Regions from separate parts of the Paenibacillus sp. ICGEB2008 genome, predicted to be linked through region 1. Evidence: riboswitches for the same ligand, from Rfam matches in the RefSeq annotation. Region 1 holds a riboswitch; each other region holds the start of a gene.
The links. A riboswitch is a leader RNA that binds a small molecule or an ion and turns the genes downstream of it on or off. The one in region 1 is predicted to bind cobalamin.
Positions count from the first base shown of each region.

Region 2: linked by a shared signal. The riboswitch ahead of cobJ (precorrin-3B C(17)-methyltransferase) and the one ahead of C400_RS0104340 (ABC transporter substrate-binding protein) in region 1 are both predicted to bind cobalamin.
Region 3: linked by a shared signal. The riboswitch ahead of C400_RS0107780 (ABC transporter substrate-binding protein) and the one ahead of C400_RS0104340 (ABC transporter substrate-binding protein) in region 1 are both predicted to bind cobalamin.
Region 4: linked by a shared signal. The riboswitch ahead of metE (5-methyltetrahydropteroyltriglutamate--homocysteine S-methyltransferase) and the one ahead of C400_RS0104340 (ABC transporter substrate-binding protein) in region 1 are both predicted to bind cobalamin.

Region 1 is NZ_AMQU01000006.1:178,073-185,979, forward strand. Features, by position in the region: gene C400_RS0104320 (nucleobase:cation symporter-2 family protein) at 1-966, shown strand, start outside; gene C400_RS27360 (hypothetical protein) at 1,361-1,537, shown strand; cobalamin riboswitch at 1,920-2,124, shown strand; gene C400_RS0104340 (ABC transporter substrate-binding protein) at 2,341-3,924, shown strand; gene nikB (nickel ABC transporter permease) at 3,940-4,869, shown strand; gene nikC (nickel transporter permease) at 4,884-5,699, shown strand; gene C400_RS0104355 (ATP-binding cassette domain-containing protein) at 5,699-6,622, shown strand; gene C400_RS0104360 (ABC transporter ATP-binding protein) at 6,619-7,398, shown strand; gene nikA (nickel ABC transporter substrate-binding protein) at 7,541-7,907, shown strand, end outside.
Region 2 is NZ_AMQU01000030.1:29,417-37,323, forward strand. Features, by position in the region: gene C400_RS0124655 (spore germination protein) at 1-526, shown strand, start outside; gene C400_RS0124660 (Ger(x)C family spore germination protein) at 526-1,743, shown strand; gene C400_RS0124665 (hypothetical protein) at 1,736-1,960, shown strand; gene C400_RS0124670 (GerAB/ArcD/ProY family transporter) at 2,004-3,158, shown strand; gene C400_RS0124675 (uroporphyrinogen-III synthase) at 3,260-4,117, shown strand; gene C400_RS0124680 (TIGR00730 family Rossman fold protein) at 4,317-4,871, shown strand; cobalamin riboswitch at 4,929-5,114, shown strand; gene cobJ (precorrin-3B C(17)-methyltransferase) at 5,423-7,219, shown strand; gene C400_RS0124695 (sirohydrochlorin chelatase) at 7,314-7,907, shown strand, end outside.
Region 3 is NZ_AMQU01000007.1:679,298-687,204, forward strand. Features, by position in the region: gene C400_RS0107750 (DMT family transporter) at 1-237, shown strand, start outside; gene C400_RS0107755 (Cof-type HAD-IIB family hydrolase) at 376-1,176, opposite strand; gene C400_RS0107760 (lipoate--protein ligase) at 1,339-2,340, opposite strand; gene cobD (threonine-phosphate decarboxylase CobD) at 2,502-3,602, shown strand; gene cbiB (adenosylcobinamide-phosphate synthase CbiB) at 3,592-4,563, shown strand; gene C400_RS0107775 (histidine phosphatase family protein) at 4,578-5,330, shown strand; cobalamin riboswitch at 5,426-5,641, shown strand; gene C400_RS0107780 (ABC transporter substrate-binding protein) at 5,849-6,856, shown strand; gene C400_RS0107785 (FecCD family ABC transporter permease) at 6,853-7,899, shown strand; gene C400_RS0107790 (ABC transporter ATP-binding protein) at 7,896-7,907, shown strand, end outside.
Region 4 is NZ_AMQU01000030.1:3,045-10,951, reverse strand. Features, by position in the region: gene C400_RS0124570 (glycoside hydrolase family 3 C-terminal domain-containing protein) at 1-1,772, opposite strand, end outside; gene C400_RS0124565 (AbrB/MazE/SpoVT family DNA-binding domain-containing protein) at 2,006-2,476, shown strand; gene C400_RS0124560 (anaerobic ribonucleoside triphosphate reductase) at 2,769-4,718, shown strand; gene nrdG (anaerobic ribonucleoside-triphosphate reductase activating protein) at 4,715-5,212, shown strand; cobalamin riboswitch at 5,402-5,597, shown strand; gene metE (5-methyltetrahydropteroyltriglutamate--homocysteine S-methyltransferase) at 5,756-7,907, shown strand, end outside.

The DNA.
Region 1 (7,907 bases):
AAACTGTTACGCTTTTTCCCAACAGTGGTTACCGGCTCGGTCGTTACGATTATCGGTCTATCCCTTATTCCGGTGGCGATGAACAATGTAGCGGGTGGTCAGGGCAGCGCGGATTTTGGACAGCCGCGTAATTTGCTGCTGGCGCTGGTTACACTACTGGTTATTCTGCTTGTCAATCGAGTAGCCAAGGGCTTTTTACGCTCGATTTCCGTTCTTATTGGTCTGTTCGCAGGTACTGTAGTCGCCTATGCGATGGGAATGGTGCATTTTGCTCCCGTAGCGGATGCTTCGTGGGTGAGTATTGCGCAGCCGTTTTATTTTGGTAAGCCGGAGTTTAGCATTATGGCAGTATGTACGATGATTATCGTCAATATTGTGAGCATGGTCGAGTCTACAGGGGTTTATCTAGCAGTAGGTAAAGCGATTGATCAGAAAGTGGAGCAAAAGCAAATCGTCAATGGACTTCGTTCGGAAGGACTTGCAATTATGTTGGGCGGTATTTTTAATGCGTTCCCTTACACGGCCTTCTCCCAAAATGTGGGTTTAATCTCGCTGACTCGCGTCAAATCCCGTAACGTTATTTTTGCTGCTGGCGGCATCATGGTCGTCCTCGGTTTGCTGCCTAAGCTGGCTGCCTTGACGACAGTAATTCCTAACGCTGTGCTGGGCGGGGCGATGATCGTCATGTTTGGCTCGGTTGCTGCATCAGGCATGTCTATTTTGTCAGAAGTGGATCTGCGGAAAGAAAGCAATCTGCTGATTGCAGCATGCAGTATTGCCGTGGGCCTAGGCTCAGCTGTTCTGCCGCAAATGTTCGACCAACTGCCGAGCTTTGCCAAAATGCTGCTGCAAAATGGCATCGTATCTGGCTCGATTACGGCAATTGTCTTGAACATTGTTTTGGCAAGAAAACAGGGTGAATCGGTCAAAGGCGTTAATGTCTCAGAAGTTCCACAGAAGGTTTGATGAATAGGAAATAAACAAAAACAGCCGGAGAAAGGGCGTTGCCTCTTTTCCGGCTGTTTGGCATGGGGTTATCCAGTACTAGTTATTTATTAAGCAGCATGAAATTATTGATAAAACCCTCTTTCTGTATGAAGATCGGGGTTTGGATTTTCGAAGTGAAGTCATAATAGTACACGCCGCGTCCTTCCTCCTGATTTTTCGGGAGGCGCTGCCTAAATAATAGACCCCTTTGCTGTCTGGGGACATATAGATAAAGCTGCGGGACGAAATGGGGAGCTTAGTTTGGTGCGTTTTCCAGTTGCACTTTTAGGTTGGTTTATCTACTAGAGGAATTTGCTAGAGTGGTAGGAAGAGGCATGGTATAATCTACCTTAAGGACTTTGGATAGTGGTGGATGTTTTCGGATCACGGCGCAGCTTCCCGAAAGGGGGTGAAGCCGATGGTCAACCTTGTGTCGTGCTATGATGTGCTGCGTTGGATGGTTACGTTACTAAGCCTGGTGTTTAGTATTCGTAAGCTTTATCGCTGGCTGCGTCGGAAATTTCGGAACAAGCGAAAACCCACCGCGTAATTAGGTTGGCCCCTAACAGTGGGTTTCGTTCGCATTAACATTCAGTTATGCAGCGCGCCGTGGTGGTGATCCACAGCCTTTCAAGTCCTAAGAGTCTTTGCCGTTGGAGCGGCGAAGGCTCTTTTTAGTATACGGATACGGTGGTTATCTCTATACCTAATTTTAACACGTGAATTGTGTGCACGCAACGTTAAGACATACCTTCAATTGCGCGCAAGCAATGAATAGCCTTGGTCTTGATTCACACTATATCATTCAAATTTAAATTATTACGCAACATTTGTTGACAAGCCAGTAGCAACAAAATAAGATAATCCTAAATCGTAATAAAAAGGAATAAAGGAAGAAAACAGGTGTGAGCCGGACAACTCTATATACGAAGTTTCGTAGAGACGATGTAGATAGTTGTTGAGCGTGTTCACTTAAAAGGGAAGTTCGGTAGATTCCGACACGGACCCGCCACTGTATACAGGCATCAGCAGGGTACTGCTGGAGCTTTCAGAACAAGCCACTGGAACTGTGAGGAACCGGGAAGGCCTGAAAGATACGCTTGGAGTCAGGAGACCTGCCTGTTTTGACATCACTGTCAGACCCACGGGATGCTGGGGAGGTGGTTAGGCGTGCTGCATACGGAATGTCTGAAACCGATCTGATCCCTTCTATGTTTTTGGAGCTGGCTTTGAGGTGAGTTTTGACATTTTATAATGAAAGCATTTCTGACTGCTGATCAAGTGGTTGGGAATGCTTTTTCGCGTTTTGCGTTAGGTTTATACGATTTTACAAGATAGAGGGGAAAATGTGGGATGATAGGCAATCGTAATAGGCGTTCATGGTTCATATGTACAGGATTGCTGCTGCTGATGGCAGTTATGACTCTTTCCGGATGTGGCGTAGCCACGAAGACGGAGGATAGCTCGGGCAAGGGTGAGAACACGTCTGCACAACAGACTCAAGCAGATAAAAAGCTGGTGATGGCGTATACGTGGAAACCGTCAGGCGTCGATCCGCATGGAGACAATAGCTGGGATGTGATGCGTTCCGGTGCCGGTGAGACACTCATTCGTTTGAATGAAAAGCTGGAGCCTGTGGCTTGGCTAGCCAAGGAGTGGAAACATGACAGCCCTAACGTGTGGTCGTTCAGCTTGCAGGATAAGGTCACGTTTCATAATGGAAAGAGCATGGATGCAGCAAGTGTAAAAGCATCTTTGCTGCGCTCAATCGAGAAAAGCCATCTGGCGAAGGATTTACTGGATGTGAAGTCCATTGATGTAACTGGTCCGCTGACGCTGAAAATTACGACAAACCAGCCGAATGCAGCGCTGGTATCCAATTTGGCTGATCCGTCAACGATTGTACTGGATGTGGCATCCATGAAAGATGAGCAAAGCTACCCTGCAATGACAGGTGCTTTTAAAATCAAAGCCTTCAACAAGGATCAATCCTTGGTCGTCGAGCGTTATGACGGATACTGGGGCGAAAAGGCGCGATTGGCCGAAGCGACGATGAAATTCATTACGGACGGTAATTCGCGCCTGATGGCGTTACAATCTGGTGAGGTGGATGTAGCGACGGATATTCCGGTAGATAACGCAGAGGTATTAAAAAAGAACGACAAGCTACAAGTGCTGTCGGCTCCATCCTTGCGCACCCATATGATTGTGTACAACATGGAATCACCTGTGTTCAAGGATGCAACCAACCGTAAGGTGGTGGACAGTCTGATTCCGCGCGCATCCATTGTGAGCGCCGTCATGAGAGGCTTCGGTACGGAAGCAAGCAGCCCGTTTCCGAGCATTCTTCCCTTCGGTAAGATTGAGCGCAAAGCATTGGACGGAACGGCGGAGCAGTTGTTGACGAAGGATGGCTGGCAGAAGGATGCCCAAGGTACGTGGACCAAGCAGGGCAAGCCATTCGAGGTTACGCTGCTGACCTTCCCACAGCGTCCGGAGCTATCCGTCATGGCTGAGGTGATTCAGAGCCAATTGCTGAATGAGGGAATTCAGGTCAAGATTCGCAAGGTGGAAAATATCGACGAGGCATTGACCAAAAATGATTGGGATTTTGCTATGTACAGCATGCTCACGGCCCATACAGGGGAGCCGCAGTATTTTATGGACATGTTCTACTCCTCTACAAGTGAAGCGAATGTAAGCCGTTATGCTTCCAAACCGCTGGAGAATATTCTTCACAGCCTGAAGTTGGCGAAGGATACCGCACAGCGTAATGCGGTAACACTGCAAGCGCTGGATATCATCAATACAGATTTGCCGCAGTCGTTCATTGTGCACCCTGACAATGTGTTTGGTGTGAAAAAAGGAGTAAAGGGCTTTACACCGCATCCGATCGAGTATTACTACATTACAGCGCAATCCGATATTGCGGAATAACGAGCAACGTATCCTATGATTCGTTTTATATTGGAACGTGTGGCGCAGCTGCCCATCATTGTATTCGTTGTATCTACGCTGACTTTTGTACTGATGAGGCTGGCCCCTGGTGACCCTGCTCTCATTTTGCTCACCGCGCATAATGTTCCTGCTTCTGGGGAGGCGCTAACCGCGCTGCGAAACGAACTGGGCTTGAATGAGCCGCTTCATATTCAATATGTGAACTGGCTGAGGGATGTGTTCACAGGACATTGGGGAACCTCGTATGTGTCCAAGGAGTCAGTGCTAAACGAACTATGGAGCAGACTGCCCGCCACGGTGGAGCTAGCTTTGGCGGGCTTTGCCGTCATGACGGTGCTTACGCTTGGGATGGGACTGGCTGCCTCGCTAAAAGTCAGCGGTCCACTAGATCGTCTGGGCAGGCTGTTCGCTTTGCTGGGATCGTCAATCCCTTCTTTTTGGCTTGGGTTTCTGCTGATCTATCTATTTTCCGTTCGCTTGGGCTGGCTCCCATCCATGGGAAGGGAGGACTGGACACATTTAGTACTCCCAGCGCTGACGCTTGGTGCAGGATTGGGAACGGTGCAAGCCCGTGTATTGCGTGCTCAGATGCTGGAGCTGAGTGACCGGAATTTTGTGAAGGCAGCGAGGGCTCGCGGTTTTTCACGTATGCATATTCTCTTTTTTGAGATATTTAAACATGCCGTTCTGCCTATGATTACGCTGCTAGGTACGAATCTATCATTTATGCTGGCAGGTAACGTCATCGTAGAAACCATTTTTTCATGGCCAGGGTTAGGAAAGTATTTTATAGATGCAATTACGCAGCGGGATTACCCGGTGATTCAGGGGTATGTTATGTTTGCCGCGTTTTTAATTGTAGGTGTTCAGTGTTTGGTGGATGTGGTCCAGACGGTGATAGATCCAAGGCTGCGTTTGCGTTAAGGGGGAAGCTGAAAATGAAAAAGATACGGCTTTCCTTTAGAGGAAGCTTGCTGGCAGGGGGCGCACTGTTTGGCCTGATCGTGCTGCTTGGGTTGCTGGCTCCCTGGGCCGCTCCGCATGATCCTCTGCATGTGGACCTTCTGAACCGTTTGGCACCACCCAGCCGTAAATATCCTTTCGGTACGGATCATCTGGGTCGGGATGTGCTGTCACGGCTCATTTATGGAATTCGGACAAGCGTGTTAATCGCTTGTGCGATTACGGTAGCTACGCTATGTATTAGTCTGCCCACAGGCTTGCTCATTGGTTATGTGCGAGGACGTGTGGATCAGCTGATTATGCGGGGAATTGATGGTGTACTGGCTTTTCCCGATATTATTTTAACGGTGGCGATTGTGGGTATTTTGGGGCCGGGTTTCGTTAACATGACCTTAGCGATTATTGCGGTACGGTGGGCGGGCTATGTCCGCTATATCCGTAGTTTGGTTCAAAAAGCCTGCCAGGAGGACTATGTACGGTATGCCCGTTTGTCCGGCAATTCACACGTGCGCATACTAAGACGTTATGTATTGCCACAAGTATGGCCGCAATTATTGGTATATGCGGTATGGGATATTGGACACGTGGTGTTAATGATCGCTGGACTCTCCTTTCTTGGACTGGGTGTACAGCCGCCCAAGCCAGAGTGGGGCGTGATGCTGCATGATGCAACCTCGTATTTTCAGGTGGCTCCGCATGTTATGATCTTTCCGGGTTTGGCGATTATGCTGTTTGTGCTTGCCTGCCAGCTTCTGGGTGATCATTTTTCAGAAAAGGGGGCGGCGAAATAGTGGGAAAACGACCAGTCATAGGGTGGAAGGATACGATAGAACGAGCTTACGTACAAAAACCGTTGTTACACGTGGAACATTTGGAGATTAGTCGTACAGGTGCAGGAGCAAGCGGAAGCGGGAACGGGAGCAATCCGCTACTGCGAGATGTGAACTTTTCCGTCTACCCAGGGGAAATTGTGGCTCTGACTGGACCAAGTGGATGTGGCAAGAGCCTGACCGCACACGCAATCGCGGGTATGCTGGACCCAAGTGTTGGTGTTACGCAAGGGTGCATCTACTATAACGGGGAAGACATTATCCCGTTCCATGAACAGCGCTGGCAAAGACTGCGCCGTGAGGATATTGCCCTGCTCATTCAACAATCGCTGAGCGGGCTGAACCCGATCCGTACCGTCCGCGCCCAGCTGACGGATACGCTTAGACTGCACAGGCGGCGCCAAATGCACGCCCAGAAGGAGCAGGGCCAGGCTGATCTTGCCCCGTCCCACACTGCATCACAGCAGACCCATCGACGACAGGGCGTAATGTCACGGATGCGACAGATGCTGAACCGTGCCACGGAGCTGGCTGGAGGCCACACTACTCCAGGGCAGGAAGCTTATTTGTGTTCTCTGCTCCGCAAGGTCGGTTTTGCCGATCCTGAGTATATTCTGTCATCATATCCTTTTGAACTAAGCGGAGGTATGTGCCAAAGGGTGCTGCTGGCTGCAATGTTAAGCTCCGGCCCGCGCCTCTTTATTGCCGACGAGCCCACTACAGCGCTGGATGTGATCAACCGCGACAAGGTTCTGTCATTGCTTTTACAGTTGAGAGAGGATTTCGAGCTCACTATTTTGTTAATTTCACATGATCGCCAGGGTATGAGTCGCGTAGCAGATCGAGTACTGGAGATGACCCCGGAAGGAAGGATGCAATCGTGATATTGGAATTGAAGAACGTCACCAAAGCTTATCCTGTCCGCAGACGGAGAAATGGCTGGTTCAACACGAGACGGGGTGAGCAACAGGCAATAAAGAAAGTGAGTTTGCAATTACGACAGGGAGAATGCCTTGGACTGGTTGGAGAAAGCGGAAGTGGTAAAAGTACGCTGGCGCAGTGTATCCTGGGGCTGGAGTCGTTGACCTCGGGGGAAATCTGGCTGGATCAGCAGCCCATACATACCGGAAGGATGAAAGATATTCATCTGTACAAACGAATCCAGTTAGTCACGCAGGACTCGGCCTCCTCACTGCATCCCCGTATGACCATTCGAGATATTCTGATGGAGCCGATCCGGAACTATTTCCCTGAGCGAAAAGTAAGGGCACTGGATATCTGCCTTTCCTTACTGGAATCGGTAGGGTTAGAGGCTGACAGTCTGAAAAAATACCCTGCGCAGCTAAGCGGTGGACAAAAACAGCGGGTGTGCATTGCTCGGGCGTTGGCCGTTGAACCAGAAATCATCCTGTTCGATGAATCCGTCGCCAATCTGGATACGACAACCCAGTCCTCGGTGCTGAACATGCTCAAAAGAATGCAGCTCGAACGTCAGTTGTCCTTTCTTTTCATCACCCATGATCTTCAATCCACCCGTACGTTCTGTGATCGTGTTGCCGTCATGGTTCAGGGAGAGATCGTGGAAATATTTGAGGATTGGGATGAAGAACTAGTGAAGCATGAATACACGCGTACTCTATTTCAAACGTTGGCGGATTAATCCATAAATTTAATATTATACAAATTCAAAATAAATAAGAGCTTTGCTTGTCGAATATTGTTGACAAAATATAATGTGGTACCTATTCTAAATATGATTATGATAATCATTATCACATATATAGAAAAGGGGAAATACATTGATGTCCGTTCGACACCGCAAGACTGCCACCTTTATGTTGGTGACGCTCCTCTTATTATCCGTTATTCTGGGCTGCGCGAAGCAGGAGAACACACCTGCATCCACCTCTACTAACGGAGCTGCCAATGAAAAGTCGATCACGCTATCGTGGCCACGGGACATTGGTACAATGAATCCTCACGTATACAACCCTTCCCAGCTATTTGCACAATCCATGATTTATGAGCCGTTAGTCAGCTACAAGCAAGGAGGCAAGCTAGAGCCTGCTTTGGCTGAATCTTGGACCATATCCAAGGACGGCAAGACATATACGTTTAAGCTGCGTAAAGGTGTGAAATTTTCCGATGGAACGCTATTTAATGCGGCGA
Region 2 (7,907 bases), on a different contig from region 1:
GGAATCCATCCCTTTTCCAGCCCTGGTGGAAGCATTGATGATGGAAATTTCCTTTGAGGCGCTGCGAGAAGCTGGGATTCGTCTCCCCAAAACGGTTGGTCAGGCCGTCAGTATCCTTGGGGCGCTCGTTATTGGTCAGGCCGCAGTACAGGCAGGAATCGTATCGGCGCCAATAGTTATTGTTGTGTCGCTCACAGGTATTGCCTCGTTTACCATACCGCGTTTTAATTTTGCCATTACGGTTCGTCTGCTGCGATTTCCAATCATGCTGATGGCTGGTTTATTTGGCTTGTTTGGCATCATTATTGCGACAACGCTGATTGCTACGCACCTAACCAAGCTAACATCGTTTGGTGTCCCTTATATGAGTGGATATAGCCCGTACAACCATATGGATCAAAAGGATATTATCGTCCGTGCACCTTGGTGGAAAATGACCAAACGTCCTTCATGGATTGGTAAGGACAACAACAAACGAGCGAAGAAAGAGATGAACGGATCGCCTAAAACCGAGGAGGGATGGTGATGAAGCCCACATCAAATACACAGCAAATACGTAAAGCAGCTGTACTTTGTTGTCTACTGCTTTGTTCTATTCTTTTGGGAGGATGTTGGGATCGCCGTGAAGTGAATGATGTGGCCTTTGTGATGGGTACCGGACTGGATAAGGAAGGCGATCAATACCGGGTAACGATGCAAATTGCTCTGCCCGGACAGCTCGGATCTTCGGGCAGCACAGGAGGAGGGGGGGGTACCAGTGGTACGAAGTCCTACTACCTGGAGTCCAAAACAGGTCCAAGCTTCCGGGGAGCAAGTACTGAGGAACAGCGAGAGGTTTCGCGAACACTGAATTATTCTCATCGACGGGTGCTGCTGCTCGGGGAGACGCTAGCCCGAGAAGGAATTAGCAAAATGATGGATGTCATTGCACGTATTCCGCAGAACCGCCTGTCTTCCCTTGTTGTTATTACAAAGGGGTCAGCGATGGAAATGCTTCAGGCAGATGCTCCGATTGAGCAATATCCAGCGGAAATGGTGCGTGAGCTCAACTTTTCCTATATGAAAAAACCTCGTTCCGTTAAGCTGCTGATGAATTCCGTCCTGCTGGAAGGCATTGACCCGATAGTTCCAGTAATGTCTCTGGTGAAGAATGGGCCTGATAGTCTTAAAGACAAGAAGACAAATATTCAGGTTGATGGACTGGCTGTCTTTCGCCAAGACAGATTAACAGGGATTATTGATAACCACCTCAGTCGGTTTCTGCTGTTGGGTATGGAGCAAGCCAAAGAAACAGAAATTTTTATCCCCCCTCCCAAAGGTAGAGGCTATATATCTGTGCATCTCATCGAAAATAAAGTTCATATCGAGCCTTTTATTCGGGGGGACGAAATTCGAATGACGGTTCATATGAACTGCAATGGGAATGTGAAGGAAAATGAGACGAGCTTCGATATTTCCAGGGAGGAGAATTTGAAGTGGTTGGAGCAGCAAACGGTCGAGGAAATTAAGAGGGAGCTGGGAGAGGCTGTTCATGTGATTCAGCAAAAGTATCATTCAGACGTGCTTGGCCTGGGCCGGGCTATTATTACGAATCACCCGGATGAGTGGAAACGGATTAAACCTCAGTGGGAGCAATTGTATCCCAAGGTGGAGGTCACCATAGATCCGGTCGTGCATATTGAGAATATCGGGGCGGTCACCAAGCCATTCGGGGTCAAAAAGGAGCAAATCCAGAATGAATAAAGTTTTTCTATTACCTTTATTGCTGGCTATGATCTTCATGTATCTGATTGACCGTAAACGTATTAGCAATGCACCTGCCGTCAATCGCTGGGTCTCCCGCGTATTGTATGTCATTAGCATTGGCATCTGGATTTATGGCACATCGACGAAGAGCACTGTTTATGTGGCTACTTGGCTGACCCGCTTTATTGACATGTGGCTCCCCCCTACGTTGTAAATCGTGTAATGGATGCCTGCGGGCAAAAGGAGGATGTACCTGCATGAAACAGTTCACAACCAGACAAATTGTGCTGTTTAGTGTATTGATGGAGGTCGGTATTACCCTTATACATGCTCCGGCGCAGGCAGCAGATCACGCGAATCAGCATGCCTACTGGACCTGTATAATTGCAGCCATTGTGCTCTGCTTGCCGATCTGGGCGATGTTGAAACTCAAACGCCGTTTCCCTGATCAGGATCTGATGGAGGCGATGGTAAGCTCTCACCCTGTGCTGGGACGTATGCTGCTTGCAGTCTATTTCATTTTATTCCTGATCATTTTTGCGCGGGATTTGAGGATTATTACCGATCTGGTGGAGGTGGTTCTTTTGCCGCTGACTCCGATTGTGGTCGTATCTCTTATTGTGCTATTGACTATGGCATTTATGGTTAAAGGGGGGATAAGTACCCTTGTCAATATGACCGAGATTTTTGTGCCATTGTTGATTGTGACACTGTTGACTATGCCGCTTTTTTTTGGAGGTAATATGGATTTTTCGATGCTGAGACCCTATTTACATCCGGAGGTAGATGGAGTGATCAAGGGGAGCTGGCGCATGCTCGGATATATGGCCGATATCATGATCGTTCCCTTTGTGATTTCTGGGAAGAGCTATAATGGACGTAGTGCGTGGTTGGGGCATTTACTCGGAACCGCTATTATAATCATGCTGGTGTTGCTGTCGGAGTTGGTGATTGGAGTTCCTATCTTGTCACGACTGTTTTATCCATCGTATGAACTGGTGCGTCAGTTGCAACTAACGGACTTCCTGGATCGGTTCGACTTGTTCGTGGCAGCACTGACCGTACCAGCCTTTCTTACGAAGATTGGAATTGATCTGTACGTTACCAGTTTGGCGGTAAAGCGCATGTTTGCCCATGTCTGGGGGAGTCTGATGGTTTGGCCCTTAGGTTTGTTAGGTTATGTCTGTTCGTTTATGCTGTTCTCCAACATCGTACAAATTTATGATTTCAGCCGGGAATGGACTGCGGTGATGGTCATCTTTTTTGTATTCATGCCCTTCTTGCTGTGGATGTTGCTCCGACCCAAATTTAAAGGGAGAGGTGATGATAACTCATCATCTGGCAGGGAGAGGGATAGAAGTGATCAGAAAGAAGGCCAGCAGGAAAGCGAAACAGGACACGCCCACTTATAAGATTACTGTATTTATCGAAAAAGTAATTCTTATTTGTCTTTTGCCTTTCTGATTGTATACTTGGTAGAAAGAAATACGACATCTACAAGGGAGGCAACAGCATGGCACAACGCATGGCAGGTAAGAGAGTCGCTCTTGCCGGTCCCCGTAAAGCAGAAGAAATGGCGTTGCTAGTTATGAAGATGGGGGGCGAGCCAGTAGAACGCCCGGCCCAGGGGACTGTTTTTCTGGATGATATTGAGCTGCGCAACGCTGTTGTATCGTGGGTGAAGAACCCTCCGGACTGGTACATCTTCACGACAGGTATGGGACTGGATGCTCTGTTCGATATGGCAGAGGATATGGGCGTGGCCGAGCAGATTATAGAGTTGCTGCAATCCTCCAACATTGCAGCACGGGGCTACAAGACGGTCAATGGACTCAAAAAGCGCGGCTTTACGCCAGCAGTACGGGACGAGGACGGAAGTTTGATCGGATTGACACGGGCTTTTGCCCCATATGATCTGAAGGGGAAGGAAGTACTGTTGCAACTGCATGGAGACCCGGCCCCCCGGTTGGTAGAGTGGCTGGATGAGCAAGGCGCAGTGACCCGCCAAGTACTTCCTTATAAGCATATCCCACCTGAAGAAGCAAAATTGCAGGCGCTACTAGATGATGTTATAAACCGTACGATTGATGCCGTTACGTTCACGAGTGGTCCGCAAATTCGATTTTTGGCCCAATATGCCAGAAAGCAAAATCGAATGGAGGATTTACTGGAAGCCTTTCGTGAAGATGTCATTGCTGTATCGGTAGGCAAGGTGACTGCACAATCCATTTTGGAAGAAGGGATTGAACGAGTCGTATTTCCAACTGAAGAGCGCATGGGTGCGATGATGGTGGAACTGGGCAAATATTTCGAACATAGCGATTCGGTGCATGGCTGTGGTCTGAAGAGCGTGAACGGTCATTTGAAATGAGCTGGAAATGATAAATGCAGTAAGCTAAAAATGAACTTATATTTACTAATACAGAGTAAAATAGAGATAAGGGCCTACGAGGTCTTTATCTTTTTTTGTTGGACATGCATCGCAAAGTTTTTTGTTATAGCGAAAATATTTATCTAATATAATGAATAAGTTTCGATGCATGATATTGAGGACAGGAGCTGAGACGTTTATGAATTCTATTTGTGTATTTGCAGGGTCCAGACCTGGACATTCATCGGTATATGTTGAGGCGGCAGGCAAGCTGGGTGAAGCTATGGCTCGCCAGCATATCCGTTTAATTTATGGAGGCTCCAGCAGAGGGCTGATGGGTAAGGTGGCGGATGAACTGCTGGCGGGTGAAGGTCAGGTCACCGGCATTATGCCCACCCTGTTATTCGATGCAGAGATCATTCATCGGGGAGTTACCGAGTTTATTGAGGTAGCAAGCATGCATGAACGTAAAGCGGCGATGAGCGAGATGGCCGATGCGTTTATAGCCCTTCCGGGAGGCTTGGGAACCTTTGAGGAGCTGTTCGAGGTATTGTGCTGGGCGCAAATCGGTATACATCGCAAGCCCATTGGGCTGCTGAATGTGAATGGATATTTTGACCCGTTGGTAGAAATGGTACGTCATAGCGTGCAGGAAGGGTTTACCGGAGCTGATCATCCAGCGCTACTGAGTATATCTGCGGACCCGGATGAACTGCTGCATATGTTGAAAAATAAAGCAGAGAACTTGAAATAAAGCTTTTTTCGTGCTTGCACAACTGATTGAGGCAAGGTTATGATAAGACCCATAATCAAATAGCGGACAGACAAGGTGCCTTTGCGGTTGAGCAAAGGGTAACAGGGAATCGGGTGCAAGTCCCGAGCGGTCCCGCCACTGTAAGGAAGAGGGTTCTTTTAAATGGTCACTCGTACAAAACGGGGAAGACGAGAGAATCCGTTGATGCCAAGCCAGGAGACCTACCTTGATCTGTATGCACCGTTAACCTTCGCGGAGAGGATGGGTGTACGAAATCAGGAAATCAGGCACACGTTGCTTTTTCCATGTTGGTTACAGGTTTGCGTGGATATGAACGTGCAGCAGCGTTTGAAGCGTAAACAAAACAGATGGAAAACAACGGCAGATAGGAGGAAGACAAGAACTGTCTTCTTACGCTGTTTCGTCTGGTGAGAGAGATACGTACATAGGAACCCCATCCGGGCAGGATGGGGTTTTTTGAGTTAAAGGATGCCACAAATTATTGAAATAGATAGTATAGCTGCCCTGAAAAGGATGATAGGAGGAGCACGATGAGCCCATTAGGAAAATTGCTGGTGATTGGATTTGGACCAGGAGATATGGAACATATCACAAAACGGGCGTTGGATGCGCTGGCCGAAAGTGAGGTCATTATCGGCTACAATACCTACGTTGATTTGATCCGTCCGTTGTTGAACGGACAGGAGATTGTACGCACAGGGATGACAGAAGAAGTGAGCCGTGCGCAGGAGGCGGTTCGCCAAGCAGAGATGGGTAAGAAGGTAGCCGTCATTTCCAGTGGAGATGCTGGGGTCTATGGCATGGCAGGGCTGGTGTACGAAGTGCTGATGCAAAAAGGCTGGCGTCGCGAGGACGGGGTTGAGGTAGAAGTTGTGCCGGGGATCTCGGCTATTCAATCCTGTGCTTCGTTGTTGGGAGCGCCGGTTATGCATGATGCTTGCACAATCAGTCTGAGTGATCATCTGACCCCGTGGGAAACGATCGTGAAGCGTGTAGAAGCTGCGGCTTCGGCTGATTTTGTGATTGCCTTGTACAATCCGCGTAGTGGTCGGCGTACCCGCCAGATTGTGGAGACGCAGTCCATTTTGCTCCGTTACCGTGATCCGCAAACTCCAGTTGGACTGGTGAAGAGTGCTTATCGTGAACGTCAGCAGGTTATTGTAACGACGCTGGAAGATATGCTGAACCATGATATCGGGATGCTGACGACCGTAATCATCGGCAATTCCTCGACGACAGTGTATGACGGGTTAATCGTGACTCCGCGCGGCTATCAGCGTAAATACACGCTGGACGCGACCGAGCAAGTGCTCAAACCGCATCAGCGGCTTCGCACGGAAGCGGAGCCGTGGTCGCTGGGCGCGCAAGAGGATCGCGCGCTGGATACACCGCAGGGAGGTGGAGCAATGTCTGCGTCTCCCGAGCCTTCCGCGAGCAGCGCTGCGGTTGCCACGCAGGCACGCCCGCAGGCGATGGCTACCGTGCAGGCTGCGCCCGCGAAGCAAACCGGAGCGGCTCCAGCATCGCTGGCAGCAGAGGCACTAAGCCGCCTAGCTGTCGGCGGCAAGCTGCCGGGCGAAGCCAATGCTCGCTGGAGCGGGCAAGCGCCTGCTGCCCAGAGCGCCGTCGGAACGGCAACGGTGGCTACCACTGGGAAGGCGTCAGGCGGCTTTGGCAAGCCTGCGCTGTTTGAGGTGGGGGTTTCCCCTGGCGTGGGAAACAAGAAATTCACTGCTCGGCAGATGGCACTGCTCGCCGAGGTAGCGGGTGATGATGGCGAGCTGGAATACACGCCAGATCATCAGATCGTGCTGCGCGTGCCGTGCGCAGACCCCGAGGAACTGGTCGGACGGCTTCGGGATGAACGATTCATTGTCATGCCGATCGGCGATGTGTTTAAGGTCAAGGCATGCGACTTCTGTAATATGGAGAAGGATGACGCAGTGCCTGTGGCTGAGCACCTACAGGTTGTGCTTGGCGGATTACAGGCACCCAAGGAAACGAGCATTGCTTTGAACGGATGCGGCATGGCCTGCTATGGAGCGGTACTGGAGGATATCGGAATTGTCTACCGCAAGGGAGGATATGATCTTTTCCTCGGCGGCAAAAAATTCGGCCGTAATGCTCATGCCGCTCAGCCCGTAGCGGAAGGAATTCCGGGTGATCAGATTACGGACATCGTGGAGAATATTATCGCTGAATACAAGGAAAAAGGGCATCCGAACGAGCGTTTTCATAAGTTTTTCAAACGTGTAGGCATCGTTGCGGGTTTCCGGCATGAAGATGCACCAGCAACAGTAGAAGTGAACGCGGTTTGTGGTGATTAAGTGGGTTGGTAGGCTTGATGAACAGGATACAAGCATATATATATAATAGGGCGTCATGTAGGCTATCCCTATCAATGAGGAGGAAAACACAGCAGTGGATGCAATATTGTTGGTTGGACATGGAAGTCGGGACCCAGAGGGTAATCAGGAACTACTGGAATTTGCGCAAGCAGTGGCAGATCGGGCGCCAGGTACGTGTGTAGAAACCTGCTTCCTGGAGTTGGCACGCCCAAGTATTGCCGAAGGAGTACAGGCGTGTGTGGACAAAGGGGCGACGCGTGTCGTTTTTATTCCGATTATTTTGTTCGCAGCAGTGCATGCCAAAATTGATATTCCGAAGGCAATCGACCGGGCAAAGGCAAAATACCCGCAGGTGGAATTTGTATACGGACGTCCGATTGGCGTTCACGAAAAAATCGTTAGCATACTGCTAAACCGCTTGAAAGAGGCCCGCCCTGTTGCAGTTCCAGCAGGGATGAATAGCGCTGTAGAGGCATCTACCGAGGTATCTGACGAAGAAACAGCGGTACTTGTATTAGGACGCGGAAGTAGCGATCCAGATGCGAACAGTGACTTTTTCAAAATCACTCGTATGCTGTGGGAGAAGCTTTCTTATACGTGGGTAGAAAGCAGCTTTATCGGTGTGACGCAGCCTTCTTTTCCCGATGGCCTAGAGCGTTGTGTACGA
Region 3 (7,907 bases), on a different contig from region 1:
TCCATGATTGCGCAAACACTATTTTACTGGCTTATGGCGCGTACGAATCCATTGTTTCCGACCACATGGCTCTATATTTCACCACCGATTGCTGTAGGCCTGGGTGCTTTTTTATATGGAGAACATGTAAGCTGGTGGATGCTGGCAGGGGTGCTGCTCATTGTGACTGGGTTGATGTGTATGAATAACGGAATCATCCGTCTGGTGAACAGACGCAAAGTACGCTCTGCTGCCTGATATTTCGAAGTTGTTAGAATATGATGTAATATGATAGAAAAAGCCTCCAAACTGCCGTATATTACTAAACATGCGGCGTTTGGAGGCTTTGTTGTTGTAATACTTTATTTAAGTATTATGGGTACAGTCAGTTTCTGCTTATTCAACATTGAGTACAAATTTGTCGATGGCATGCTTTACACCGTCTTCGTTATTACTGCGAGTAATGTAATCAGCCAGCTTTTTTAAATCAGGAATCGCATTCTCCATCGCTATGCCAAGACCGGCACATTCCAGCATTTCATGGTCATTCCAAGAGTCGCCGATCGCAATGGTCTCCGACAGATCACAGCCAAAATGGTTTGCAAGGAAGGCAAGAGCGTGGCCCTTGGTGCCTTCATGATGCATAATTTCCAGGAAATGAGGCTTGGATTTTGTAATATGCACTTCACTGCCAAGCAATTCGCGAAGTTCGGGAATTAATTCGTCCAACACTTCCGGCTCGTCGATAATCAGCAATTTAGGAGCTGGTTGCTCTATAACTTTACTGAACACAGGCTCTACAAAATATTCCGTGTTGTTCAGCTCGGTGTAATCTTTAATTTTTTGATTATCTTCACGAGTGTACAATTTGTCATCTATATACGTTTGCAAATGCAGATTGCGTTCCACGCAGAATTCATACAGACGACGTGCAGCTACGAGTGGAACATAACGCTCATACAGCACGTTTTCGTCCAGCAGGTTTTTAACCAAAGCTCCTTGGTACGTAATGATCGGTACGTTCAACCCCGTCTGGCGTGCAATTTTGTGCGCGGAGGCATAAGCTCGTCCAGTAGCGAGAGTAACCACCACACCTTTAGCTACAGCAGCTTCCAATGCCTGTTGTGTCGCTGGAGTAACTTCTTTCTGGTCATTAATGAGAGTATCATCAATATCAATGGCAATTAATTTATACATATCGGTATTCTCTCCTTTATCTCTATCATGGGGCAATATTAAAATTGTATCTTATAATATTCAAAATGACAATATCGCATTGAAAAAGGGACGACGCCCATAAGAGCCTGTCCCCTTATAACCACTGAAGTATTGGCTTGAAACCATGGAAAAAAGTAACGCTTAGTCTTCCAGAAATACAAGTCCAACAAAGTCGTCCAGCTCAATATTACCAAAGTAATGCTTCAAATCGAGAGAGGATAAGGCTTGACGGACCTCACCTTCATCATAACGCTTGCCACGCAGGATATTTTCAATATCAGCGACATCACCTACACCGAAGAAATCCCCGTAGATTTTAATATCACGGATGTAGCCTTCCTTCAGATCCATGCGGATATCTATAATACCGACCGGGAATTTACGTGTGTGCTTGATATTGCTCTCAGGGGATAGACCATAGTTCCAATCCCACGATTGATAGCGTTCTTTGGAAATTTCATGGATTTTAGCCCAATCCGCATCGGTGAGCTTATATTGAGGCACCTGATCCAATTCTGAACCAAAGATGGACCGCAGCAGTTCCTCGCGAAATTGTTCTATGGTCATCTCACGGTCCATCAGTTCGCTGATGTTAGCCACGCGGCTACGGACGGATTTTGTGCTTTTGGATTTGAATTTTTCGGGATTGGCGTGCAGCGATGCAGCCACATTGTCCAGATTCAGGTTGAACATCAATGTACCATGGCTGAACATACGTCCACGTGTGGCAAATTGAGCATTTCCTGAAATTTTACGTTCTCCGACTTGCAGATCGTTGCGTCCCGTCATTTCGGCTTCTACTCCCATTTGGTGGAGGGCGTCAATCACAGGTTGCGTAAATTTGAGGAAATTATGAAAGGACTCCCCGTTATCCTTGGTAATGAAGCTGAAATTTAAGTTACCGAGATCATGATATACAGCCCCGCCGCCGGACAGGCGACGAACGACTTGAATATTGTTGTCTCTCACAAACTCAGCATTGATTTCTTCAACGGTGTTTTGATGCTTGCCTATAATAATAGAAGGCTGATTAATGTAAAACAGCAGATAGCTGTCGTCCAGCGGTAAATGCTTGAGCGCGTATTCCTCAATAGCAAGATTAATGGCTGGATCGTGTATGCCCTGGTTGTCGATGAACAGCATGTCCATTCCTCCGTATATACAAACTGTGTATTTTATGTGTGCCTCCCCCTATTGTAACCCAAGTGAGCCATGTACAAAAGCTCATTTGCATTGACGGGACGCGAAAAGCAGCCTCATAATGGAGCTAAATGATTGAAAACGGGCGGAAAGGATATGAGGCAATGATAGAGGTTTACGGTCATGGCGGGGACAGGGAAACGGCTGCCGCGACATTTGGCGGAGCTGCGGCGGATTTTGTGGATTTTAGTGCGAATATTAATCCGCTCGGCCCGCCACCGGAGGTGCTTGAGGCACTGCGAAGCTCATTGGACACGGTGATTCGCTATCCAGACCCTGGACACCGCCACTTTAAAAATATGCTGGCACGGCGGCTGCACGTTCCACCGGAGTCGCTGAGCATCGGTAACGGCGCGGCTGAAAGCATGGCGCTGCTGCTATTGGGCCTGGCTCCCAAGCGTGTGGGCACAGTGGAGCCGTGTTTTTCGGAATATGCCGAGCTGGCTGGCAAATTTGGAGCCGAGATCCACCGGGTATACGGGAAGGCTTCGCTTCAATGGAAGGCAGACGTGGAGGACATCCTTCAGCTCATGGAGCAGGTAGATGTATTGTTCCTTGGGCAACCGAATAATCCGAACGGTGTGCAATATGGTGAGCAGGAGCTATATGAACTGGCAGAGGCGGCTGGCAGAACGGGTACCGTGCTGGTGGTGGATGAGGCCTTTATTGATTTTATCCCACTGGAACGGCAAATCTCACTATTGCCTGTGCTGGATCGCTATCCTCATGTGATTTTGATCCGATCGATGACCAAATTTTATGCCATTCCTGGCTTGCGATTGGGCTATGCGATTGCTCATCCGGACTATATCCGGCAAATGACGGCCAAACAGGTGACCTGGAGTGTTAATGGATTGGCGTTGCTGGCTGGAGAGGCGTGTCTGAGAAGTGGGCAAGCTTATGAGCGCCGCACACAGGAACTGATTGCGACGGAGCGCAGTCGCTTGCTGACTGCCTTAGCGGAATGGGGCTGCGGTGTCGTTCCCGGCGAAGCCAATTACGTGCTAGCAAGGGCGCCGGGAACGTGGAGTTCATCGGCTATTCAGCAGGCGCTTGGACAACGTGGGATTCTTATACGTAGCTGTGCCATGTATCCGGGGCTGTCGGCGAGCCATTTTCGAATTGCAGTCAAGGACGCCGAAGCCAATAATATGCTGCTGTCTGCACTCAGTGAAGTGTTGGAGGAGGAGCGGCGTGATCGTTAGCTTGGTAATCATGGCAGCCTATCTGCTGGACAGGCTAATCGGCGATCCGAGATGGTTGCCACATCCAGTCATCGGGATGGGACATGCCATTTCAGCATTGGAAAAAGCGATTCGTCGTAAGGTCCGCAGTGACCGGGGATTGAAACGTGCGGGTATACTGCTTCCACTCATTGTGGCAGGAGGCTCCTTTGGGCTTGCTTGGGAGCTATTGCGTGTGCTTGCCTGGATTCACCCATGGTTGTCTGTCGTCGTAGAAATTGTTCTGGTTGCAACCACAATTGCTTCCAAAGGACTAAAGGACGCAGGGATGGCCGTATACCGAGCGTTGCAGGCGAATGACCTGACTGTGGCACGTCGGGAGTTAGGCATGATTGTCGGGAGGGATACGCAGCAGCTTGACGAGCCTGAAATTGTACGCGGTACCGTCGAAACAGTCGCTGAAAATATCGTGGACGCCATTATTTCCCCGCTTTTTTATGCCCTGATCGGGGGAGCCCCCTTGGCACTGGCATATCGTGCCGTAAATACGCTCGACTCAATGGTTGGCTACAAAAATGAAAAGTACCTGCATTTAGGCTGGGCCTCGGCACGTCTGGACGATGTAGCTAACTACATTCCGGCTCGCCTGACAGCAGTTATGCTTGTGATAGCGGCGTGGTTGTATCGGCTGGATGCTGCAAGAAGCTGGCGCACAGTCAAGCAGGATGCCCGTCTGCACCCAAGCCCGAACAGCGGCTTCCCCGAATCAGCAGTGGCAGGTGCCTTGGGGATTCGTCTCGGTGGCTATAACGTGTATCACGGCGTACGCTCCTTTCGGGCATATATGGGCGAAGAGATACGACCACTGGAGTCGAAGGATATCCGGCATACCATCCGGCTGATGTTCGCCGTATCCACTATGTTTGTAGGGTTGTGTTTGTTGGGAGCTGCGGGGTGTTTTGCCTTGGGATGGATGCGGTGAGGAGTGACATTATTTTGAAACAAAATACAGAAGGGAAAAGAGTGCGAGAATGTGCACTAAGTCCGAGCCCACAACAGGATAGTGAGCCGAATGATGCTAAAGAAGATCTGCAGTGGGACATGGAGCTCGTGCTAGTTCGTCATGGCACAACCTCATGGAATAAGGAACGTCGATATCTGGGACATGCCGATTTGAGTTTGCTGTCTGGAGCAGAGCAGGAATTAAAGCCTTTACGGGAAAAATTACAGGGCCAGTCCTTTGCTCAAATCTATTGCAGTGACTTGATGCGATGTCGCCAGACCTTGCAGATCATTTTGCCGGAGTCAGCATTGACGACTGAACGTTCCCTATCTGCTATGCCTCCTATCATGGAGCCACGTCTGCGAGAACTTCACTTTGGCGAGTGGGATGGAAAAACGTATGACATGCTTAAGGATGTGGCGTTGTATCGCGCTTGGATTGATGAGCCACAGCGAATCACCCCGCCTGGAGGAGAGTCCTGGGTACATTTTGTGAACCGTCTGCGCGAATTCCGTGACTCTCTGTTTGCGTGGCGCATTGCTTTGGAGGTTCAGCCAATAGAGTTGAATGCTGCACCTCCCTCTGTTTTGGTTGTCACGCATGGTGGTGTAATTCGCCAATTGGTTTGTATGCTGATACCAGGTCATGATTTTTGGAGGCTGAATCCAAAACCGGGAGAAGCGATTAGGCTTCAGTTAAGGCTGGCAGGACTGCACAATTGTATAGCAAAATTGCTTTTTCACTAGGGTAGTTGTGGCGAATCAAGCAGCTGTTTGGGTTGTAAGCTAACTCTTTTTAACCTATAATCATCAAGTAAAAGAACGGCTTGACTACACTACATCAAATATCCAGCAGACGAGGTCGGCGCCGTGTGAGGGAACTTGCTTTTCTTCATTGCGCTGTTAAAAGGGAAGTCGGTGTGAGTCCGACGCGGTCCCGCCACTGTAAATGGAAACATGCTCATTAGCCCTGTTACATGTGCCGCCAAGCATATGAAAGAATATCAGGGCATGCCTCTTCCATAAGTCAGGATACCTGCCCGTCCGCCTGTCACCATAATCCTTCGAGGAAAGGATGACGTGTTCGCAGTGACTGTCCATGCGGAAGGAAGCTGCCCGCCTGCGCACAATCTGTGCTAACGTGACCCCTGTGTCCTGAAATGAGGATGCGGGGGTTTTTGATAGGAAAAGAAGGCTGGAATGAGGAAATACGGATGATGTTCAAGTAACGCTCTTAACGATTTTTGTATGAAGGGGTGCAAATCATGGCAGGAAAGAAAATAAAGGTATGGACAACAGGTCTATTGGCGCTGATATTGGCAGTTGTACTGAGTGCATGTGGCGCGAATGGAAAAAATGTAGAAAATAAAGAGGGCCAAGTTTCTTCACAGCAGCCGGGACAGACTGTAACCGCACAAGAGCCTCCGGGCAAAACGGTTTACCCGCTAACGGTTAAGGATGCAACAGGACAGGAATTTACATTCAAAAAAGCACCGGACAAGATTGTTTCCGTCTCCCCGGCAGAAACTGAAGCGCTGTTCGCTATCGGATTGGATAAGGAAATTGTTGGTGTATCCGACTACTCTGATTACCCAGAGGCAGCTACGAAAAAGCCTAAAGTGGGCGGTATTATGAAACCGAACGAAGAGGCGATTATTGCTGCGAACCCTGATGTCGTTTTTGCAGGGATTTCACTTAGTGAACAGGCTACGACTAAGCTGCGTGACATGGGAATTATGATTTTTAAAACGGAACCGAAGACCGTTGAAGATGTCATAGCTAACATCGAATTGTATGGGAAAATCACCGATCATCAGAAAGAAGCGAGAGCGGTGACCGACAAGATGAGAGCAGATGTAGCGGAAGTGAAAGAAGGAGTTAAAAATATCGGCAAAGGGCAGAAGCTGCGGGTATACGTCGAGTTTTCACCAGGCTGGACAGTGGGTAAAGGCGAGTTTATGGACGAACTGATTACATTGGCAGGCGGCGAAAACGTGGGTGCCACGCAGAAGGGCTGGTACCAAATCAGTGAGGAAAATATTATAGCTGCCAACCCTGACGTGATTTTGTACAGCAAAAGTGTGAAGGATGACAAAACAGGCCAGACCCTCAGCGATATCATAAAAGCTCGCAGTGGATGGGATCAAATATCGGCTGTTCGTAACAATCGTGTATTTGCCGTGGATGATAATTTGATTAGCCGTCCAGGTCCACGCGTAACAGAAGGGCTCAAGGAAGTAGCCAAGGGCGTGTACCCTGAAATTTTCAAATGAACCGTAGACTGATCGGTTTTGGGGGGACTGGTCTTGTCTTGCTGCTGCTGACGCTGCTGCTCTGTCTTGGCATCGGCTCGGTCAGTCTTCCGGTCAGCCAGATCACAGGTATTTTGATCAACCACCTACCGTGGTTAAGTGATACGTTTACACCGGATTGGAATACATCTGCAGAGCAGATTATTTTGAAGGTCAGACTGCCACGGGTGTTACTGGGAATGTTGGTTGGAGCAGCGCTGGCGCTGGCGGGAGCCGGATTTCAGGGTGTGTTGCGTAATCCCTTGGCTGATCCCTATACCCTTGGGGTATCCTCGGGAGCTTCGGTAGGAGCGGCAGTGCTGATTTATTGGGGGCTTCAATTTTCATTTGTGGGTATATGGACGCTTCCGCTAGTCGCATTTATAACCGGCATGCTGACGCTGTGGATGGTGTTGACGTTGGCGCGTGAAGGTGGGAAAATTCCGACCCAAAGCCTCATTTTATCAGGTGTGGTGATGCAATTTTTTGGGGGAGCCATTGTTTCTTTTCTGACAGCCATGTCGAAGGAAACAGTCAATGAAATATTGTACTGGACGTTGGGAAGTCTTAGTCTGCGAGGTTGGTCATATACGGGAATTCTTTTACCTTACGTGATCGTTGGGCTGGTGTTTCTATGGAACCGGGCACGGGTGCTGAATATTCTGGCTTTGGGTGAACGTCAAGCGGCTCATATGGGGGTTCATGTAGATGCGACGAAGCTATCTGTCCTGATCATATCTACCTTGCTGACAGCTGCCGCTGTCTCAGTATGCGGAGTCATTGGCTTTGTCGGACTCGTTGTACCACATATCATTCGTCTGGTGACAGGTCCTGATTACCGGATGATCGTTCCGTTATCTGCAGTGGGTGGAGCTATTTTTATGGCTTGGGCAGATACGGCAGCTCGTACGCTGTTAGCCCCGACGGAAATTCCTTTGGGCGTGATGACAGCCTTTGTGGGAGCACCGTTCTTCGCATATCTCCTGTACCGGAACAAGAAGCTGCGCAGGGGGGATCTGCTGTGACCGAACCA
Region 4 (7,907 bases), on a different contig from region 1:
GCCAGTTCCAGGCCTGGGCGATCATTCTCTTCTTTTCCGTTAATGAGCGGGTGATTTCCAACGAATACAATCGCTGTATCTGCCGCTTGCGCAGCGGCTATCGCCTCCGCCAAGCCATCCGATACCGTCTCAATACGGAAAGTCGTACGGTCGGAGTCTGTGACGTTAGATGCAGGAGTTGCGGATTCCATCACCTTTAAGGAGCCTTCCGTTCCTGCGATCACTGGCTTACCATTCCACGTGGTCCACAGATGCTCTCCTTGTTCTACAGGAGTCAGTCCAAAGACCTCTTTAACATACCAGCCATACGCTTCAGCAGCTGTCACACGAAGCGTCTCCTCATCGCTCGTCACATAGGTACCCAGATGTTCATCATGCAGTGTCACGCTGCCATAGCCCCAATCTGTCATGGTCAATACCGTTGGCTCTCCACCCTGGGACAGGCGCATATCGCCAGAAGAATTAACTATGAGCTTCGCGCCATCAGTCGATGCCGTCAAGGTCACACGATCTTTGGCATCGGAGTACACGACACGTTCCTCCGCGCCCCCGCTTTCCAGCTTGGCACGAATCGCCTCCAGCGGTGTAACCCGGTAAGGCAGCGTACCGGAATACCAGTCGCGGAACACCTCATTGCCATGCGAACCAATGACCGCTACTTTGCCGCACTGGGCAGGGTTCAATGGCAGAAGCTTTTGCTCATTTTTGAGCAGTACGATCTGCTCCCTCGCCGCACGCAACGACAATGCACGGGCTTGCTCTGTCATTAAAGCCTCTTCCCCGATGGAGGCATATGGATTGTCTGCCGCCGGATCAAATTCCCCCAAACGAAAACGAACACGGAACGTATGGAACAATGCCCGATCCAAGTCCTCTTCTTGTAGCGAGCCCTGCTCCAAAGCTTCTCGAATCGCCTGCTTGGAGAGCTCTGCATCATCGGTAATGCTGTCAATTCCAGCGCGAATAGATTCAGCCACGCCCGGCGTATGGGAAACGTAATATTGATGGTCGTTTACAATCCCCATCACATCACCCGCATCACTTACGACAAAGCCGTCCATTCCCCATTCGCCTCTGACAATATCGTTAACACCATGGTATAACGTAGCAGGCGTCCCGTTAATCAAGTTGTAAGAAGTCATCATCGACTGGGCTCCGCCCTCCGTAAAAGGCTTCTCAAATGCTCTTAGATAATATTCTCGCAGGTTTCGTGGGTCTATGCTGGAGGAGCCAATACCCCGGTCCACTTCATTATTGTTACCTAGAAAATGTTTTAACGTCGCAACCGCTTTCAAATATACCGGATGATCACCCTGTATCCCTTTGACTAACTCCTTCGACAATTCTCCCGTCAAATACGGGTCTTCGCCGTAGGCCTCCTCATTCCTTCCCCATCTTGGGTCACGCTCCATATCCACTGTAGGCGCCCACAGGGTAAGACCGTTCAATTTTGGATCACGACGATAGTAGACACGCGCCTCATCTGCAATAACAGAGCCGATCTGACGCATTAACTCCGTATCCCAAGTACAGGCCAAACCCACAGGCTGAGGAAATGAAGTGGCCTCTCCCAACCAGGCTATCCCGTGTGCTGCTTCCGTACCGTGCTTGTAAGCTGCAACTCCCAAACGGTCAATGGCCGGCTGGTATTGCAGCATAGATTCGATCTTTTCCTCTAAGGTTAGTCGCGACACGAGATCCCGTACACGCTCATCTAGTTGAATCTTCGGATCTTGAAATAAATATTCGATACCCGTTGTTTCATGACTCAAATCCGTCATCTCCTTAGCTTCATTAAGATGATAAAAAGTTATGCACGAAAGCGCTTTAATATATCATAACGAAAAAGGATTACACCAGCAACAATACCGAAAACATCCTAAATTGGATGAAATACAAACCGCGGCATACGAGAAAAAAAAGTTGCAATTTCTTTTTCTTATATAAAGCTAAAAATGATATTTTTTGGTATAATCAGGATATATCATTGAAGGAGGAAGCGCTGATGAAAAATACCGGAATGACACGGCCTCTGGATCAGCTGGGGCGAATTGTACTCCCTAAGGAAATGCGCACCACTATGGATATCAATATCGGTGATTCGCTTGAATTCTTCGTAGATGAAGAAGGATTTGTATTAAGGAAATACACGGGTGTCTCCTGCAAATTTTGCGGCGCAGTGGATCATTTAACTTATTTTCGGGACAGCTTTATTTGCGCTGATTGCATCCAGTTATTAAAGAACGATGAACATGTACATGCCACAAGCAACGATGCCATCCAGGCTCAAGAACATACCAAATCGAACCAAGCCAACACTACCTGGCAGCCCAAGCATTCCAGAGTGCAACAAGGTGAAATGGTAAAAAAGCTCCGCAAGCTGATTCAGGAACATCCGAACCTGCCACAAAAAGTGTATGCAGAAATGCTCGATATTTCCCAAGGCCGTGTGTCCCAACTGAAAAAGCTGCTCTAAACCTTCTAAAAATTTTTTTCCCAATATCATATACGATGTACTCGAAAACCTACTTATTTCACTGTAACTACAATGGCCAGGTGTAGAGTAAGGTGCATATCTGTGGATGTGTCCCTTATTCTATACCTGGCCTTTTCCTGCTTCTCGCCTCTATCAATGTGACAATAGTCACATACTCTCAATGTCTACGTATATACAATATATAGATCGAAACAATTGGTTATCACTAGATATCATCAATATGTTGTTTTTGTGAAAAATATATATTTTTTACTATATGGAGGGTTTTACGATGAAGGTGCTGGAGGAACATCAATTATACGACATCGGTGAGCGAGTCATTGGGGCACAAGATCTGGACATGCTGCGGGAGAATGCAAATTTAAATGGAGAATCGTTTAGCGGCAAAATGAGCAAGCTTGGCTCGGAATATGCCAAATGGTATGCGCGCCTGCGTGTACTTCCGCCTGAATTAACAGACGCGATTGACCATGGGTATGTATATGTTCACGATTTGGACCAATATGCGCTCGGAACTACAAATTGTATCTTTATCCCATTTGGTCGTTTGCTACAAGACGGTTTCAATACAGGCAATGGCTCTGTACGCACACCGCAAACAATTATGTCTGCTATGGCACTGGTCGCCATCATATTCCAGTCTCAACAAAATAGCCAATTTGGTGGTGTCTCTGCCAATAAAATAGATTGGGATCTAGCTCCATACGTTGCTCGTTCCTTCCGCAAGCACCTGCGCAAAGGACTCCGGTTGTTCAAGGAAGAAATAGACTCCAACTGGTCTGATGACGAACTGCATTTAGCCAATACCCATTTGCAAGAAGTCTGCCCTCGTTCATACTCATTTGCCTATGAGGAAACGGAAACAGAAACCCGGCAGGCCGCCGAGTCGCTCATTCATAACCTGAACACGATGAGCAGTCGGGCAGGGGGGCAAATTCCGTTCACTTCACTGAATTACGGGATGTGTACGTCTGCTGAAGGTCGGCTTGTTTCGCAATCGCTGCTGGAAGCCACGATTCGTGGACTGGGCAGCGGGGAAACTCCTATTTTCCCACAACATATTTTCCAATGTAAAAAAGGAGTCAACCAGGCAGAGGGCGATATCAACTACGATTTGTTCATAAAAGCGGTAGAATGCTCCAGCAAGCGGATGTATCCCAACTTTGTGAATGTGGATGCTACCTTCAATCTGCCTTATTACCGCGCAGATGACCCGGATACCATCATTGCCACGATGGGCTGCCGTACCCGTACCATTTCTGACCGTTTCGGCAGAAACCGCCAGAGCGGCAAGGGTAATCTCTCATTTAATACTATTAATCTGGTACGGCTCGGGATTGAATATGGTATTTGCACAGGCAAGCGTCTGACACCTGACCGTGACCGCTTTGACGCGAGACTGGAAGAGGTTATGCGAATTGCAGTAGACGGTCTAATCCATCGCTATCATATCCAGACCAGCCAGCCAGCCAAAGCCTCGGACTTTATGATGCGCGAAGGGGTATGGGAAGGCGGAAAAGAACTGGCACCTGATGAGAAGGTGGGAAGCGTCCTAAAGCACGGTACGCTTTCGATCGGATTTATCGGGCTGGCTGAGTGTATGAAAGCATTATACGGAAAACACCACGGAGAGGATGATTTTGTATACCGTGAAGCACAGCGAATCATCACCTCCATGCGCGTGTATTGTGATCGAATGAGTGAACATCACAATCTAAATATTACACTGTTCGCGACACCTGCCGAAGGGCTGTCGGGCAAGTTCACATTGCTGGATCAACGTGACTTCGGAGTTATTCCTGAAGTAAATGACCGGGAATATTACACGAATTCCTTTCATATTCCGGTGTATTACAAGCTCCCGGCTGCTCGTAAAATCAGCTTGGAGGCTCCGTTCCATAATCTATGTAATGCGGGTGCAATTTCATACATCGAGCTGGACGGTAATGCGCGGAATAACCCGGAGGCGTTTCTTAAAATTGTTCAATACGCGCTGCATCAGAACATTGGCTACTTCTCCATCAACCATCCGGTGGATCGTTGTACGGAATGCGGCTATGAAGGGATTATCGGGACAAGCTGTCCTCAATGCGGCACGGATGAGGAACACACGCACTTTCAGCGTTTACGTCGGGTAACCGGATATCTGACAGGTGATTATACCGTTCGTTTTAATGCTGCCAAGCAAGCCGAAGTTCGCGACCGGGTGAAGCATAAGTGAATTTGTGCGGCTATATTCCGGAATCTCTGAATGAAGGATACGGCCTGCGCACCGTCGTATTCATTAGCGGTTGCCGCCATGCCTGTCCCGGCTGCTTTAATCCAGCTTCGTGGAACTTTCGCGCAGGGGAGCCATTCACGCCCGAGCGTCAACAGGAGGTCATCCGTGATATCATGGATAATCCGCTGTTGGACGGATTGACTCTCTGCGGGGGAGACCCTTTTTTCTCAGCAGCAGAATGCTCGCAATTTGTACGTGACTTCCGTGCGGCTTGTCCCGACCGAACCGTCTGGGCCTACACAGGCTTTGTTTACGAAGATCTGCTCATGGATCAGGAGCGACAGGAGCTGGCGCTATTGTGTGACGTGATTGTAGATGGCCGTTTTGTTGAACAGCAAAAAGATCTGACCCTCCCCTTTCGGGGCAGCCGTAATCAGCGCCTGGTAGATGTGAAAGCCAGTACTCAAGCAGGTTACACCGTTTCATTAGCTTAAAGGCGATGTTCTACTTAGCAAGATGCTATACCAAAGACAAGTTCCCCACGATGGGTTGGGCTTGTCTTTTTTGCATATAACTAACAGATTGCACCCCAGTTTCTATTACTGTTTCTATTGCACATCCTGTGAGTTTCACTTATGATGGTGAACAAGTATACGAGTGCATAATTATTCGTCATACCTTAATCGCATAGTTTGGAAATAGGTGTCTGTTCTATTCAGATCAGACTTAAAAGGGAAGCCGGTGCAAATCCGGGACGGTCCCGCCACTGTAAACGGGGAATGTTCAGCTGCTCATACACCCACTGGTCCACAGACCGGGAAGGGATGCTGAACGTCATGATCCGTAAGTCAGGAGACCTGCCTATTTTAACAACATCGCAGTACCTACGGAAGATAGGGAGGTGTTAAGAGCAGTCGCCGTATTTTTGAATTTTAATCGCGGAGGCATTCTTTCCCCTACTTATTTTTAGCCTTGGGGACAGAATGCCTTTTTTGGTACGTAAAAATAAACTGGCTACCACTTAGGAGGAAACCTACATGTCCATTAACGAACGATCTACATTGTCCGGTTTGACTAGCAGTAATCTGGGATATCCGCGTATCGGCGGGAACCGGGAATGGAAGAAAGCACTGGAGCGCTTCTGGCAGGGTAGTATTAACGAAAGTGAACTGCATAGTGAGATGAAAAGATTGCGGCTGGAGCATCTGAGCAAGCAACGTGACAAAGGGATTGATCGCATTCCTGTCGGAGACTTTTCCTATTACGATCATGTGCTGGATACATCTGTGATGTTCGGTCTCGTACCCGAACGGTTCAACTATCGTCCTACAGGTCCGGTTCCTCTGTCTGTGTATTTCGGGATGGCACGTGGGCAGAAGGGAGCTACCGCCAGCGAAATGACCAAATGGATGAATACCAATTACCACTACATCGTTCCCGAATTGGAAAATGCGGCTCCAGTGCTCACTGAAAATAAGCCCTTACTCGCTTATCGTGAAGCAAAGCAGGAGCTAGGTATTGACGGTAAACCGGTTCTCATCGGTCCCTACTCATTTGTTGTTTTATCCAAAGGCTATGATCGTAAGGATCTGGCCTCTATTATACGAACCTTCCTGCCTTTATACGCCCGAGTCCTGTCCGAACTAGCAGCAGAAGGCGTACAATGGGTCCAAATCGATGAACCTGTCCTGACCACCTCATTCCCAGTAGAGGATCTGGATATTATTCAGGAGGTCTATGAAGCTTTGACCCAAGCTGCTCCCTCCTTAAACATCATGCTGCAAACCTACTTTGGTAGCCTAGATCATTATGAGCGTCTGACTGAACTTCCAGTCCAGGGACTGGGTCTTGATTTTGTCTATGATGATGGCGAAAATCTCCAGCATATATCGCGACATGGCTTCCCCAAAGGGAAAACGCTGGGTGCTGGTGTCATTGATGGGCGCAATATATGGCGCAGCGACCTGAATGCCATGGCTGCGCTGTTGGGCCAGTTAGCAGAACAAATCAATGCAGAACAGCTTATCGTGCAGCCATCGTGCAGTCTGCTGCATGTGCCGGTCAGTCTGGAAGCAGAGCACAAGCTGGACCGAGAGCTGGTGCATGCCCTAGCCTTTGCCGATGAAAAGCTGGATGAAATCGCAGTCTTGACGGCTGCACTTGGTAAGCATGATCCATCCGCACTTGCCAAGCTTGAGCAAAGTGCGGAAGCGGTAGCCCGCTTCAACAGCTCAGCGGCAAGGGTACAGACAGCTGCCGATTTGGCCAACCTGTTGGCAAAGGAGCCACTATCACGCAGCGTTCCTTTCGCCGAGCGCCGTATAATTCAGCAAAATAGGCTGAAGTTACCCCCACTGCCTACGACGACCATCGGCAGCTTCCCGCAAACTGCTGAGGTTCGCAAGGCCCGTCTGCACTATCGCAAAGGAGAATGGTCTGCCGAGCAATATCGGACATTCATCCAGCAGCAGATCAAGGAATGGATTGATATTCAAGAGGACATTGGCATAGATGTGCTTGTACATGGGGAGTTTGAACGGACCGACATGGTGGAGTTTTTTGGCGAAAAGCTGAAAGGCTTTGCTTTTACACAAAACGGATGGGTGCAATCCTACGGTTCCCGCTGTGTTAAACCGCCGATTATTTACGGAGATGTGTCGTTCGATCAACCAATGACTGTGGAAGAGGCGGCATTTGCCCAATCGTTAACCTCCAAACCAGTTAAAGGAATGCTTACAGGCCCTGTGACCATTTTGAACTGGTCCTTTGAACGCAATGATATTCCACGCAGGCAAGTTGCTTTGCAATTAGCTCTGGCATTACGGGCAGAGGTAGAGGCACTCGAACAAGCGGGTATTAGCATGATTCAGGTGGATGAACCCGCAATTCGCGAAGGGCTCCCGTTGAAAAAAGAACAACAGCAGGCCTATCTGGATTGGGCGGTTCAAGCCTTCCTTGTGACCACGGCCACTGTTGAACCTGCGACCCAAATCCATACACACATGTGCTATTCCGAATTCCAAGATATGATCCAGTCCATTTCAGACATGGATGCCGACGTGATTTCTATTGAAACCTCTCGTAGTCATGGTGAACTGATTGTTAGCTTTGAGGATCAGGTGTACGACAAAGGCATCGGTCTGGGCGTGTACGATATCCACAGCCCGCGCATTCCTGATGAATCAGAAA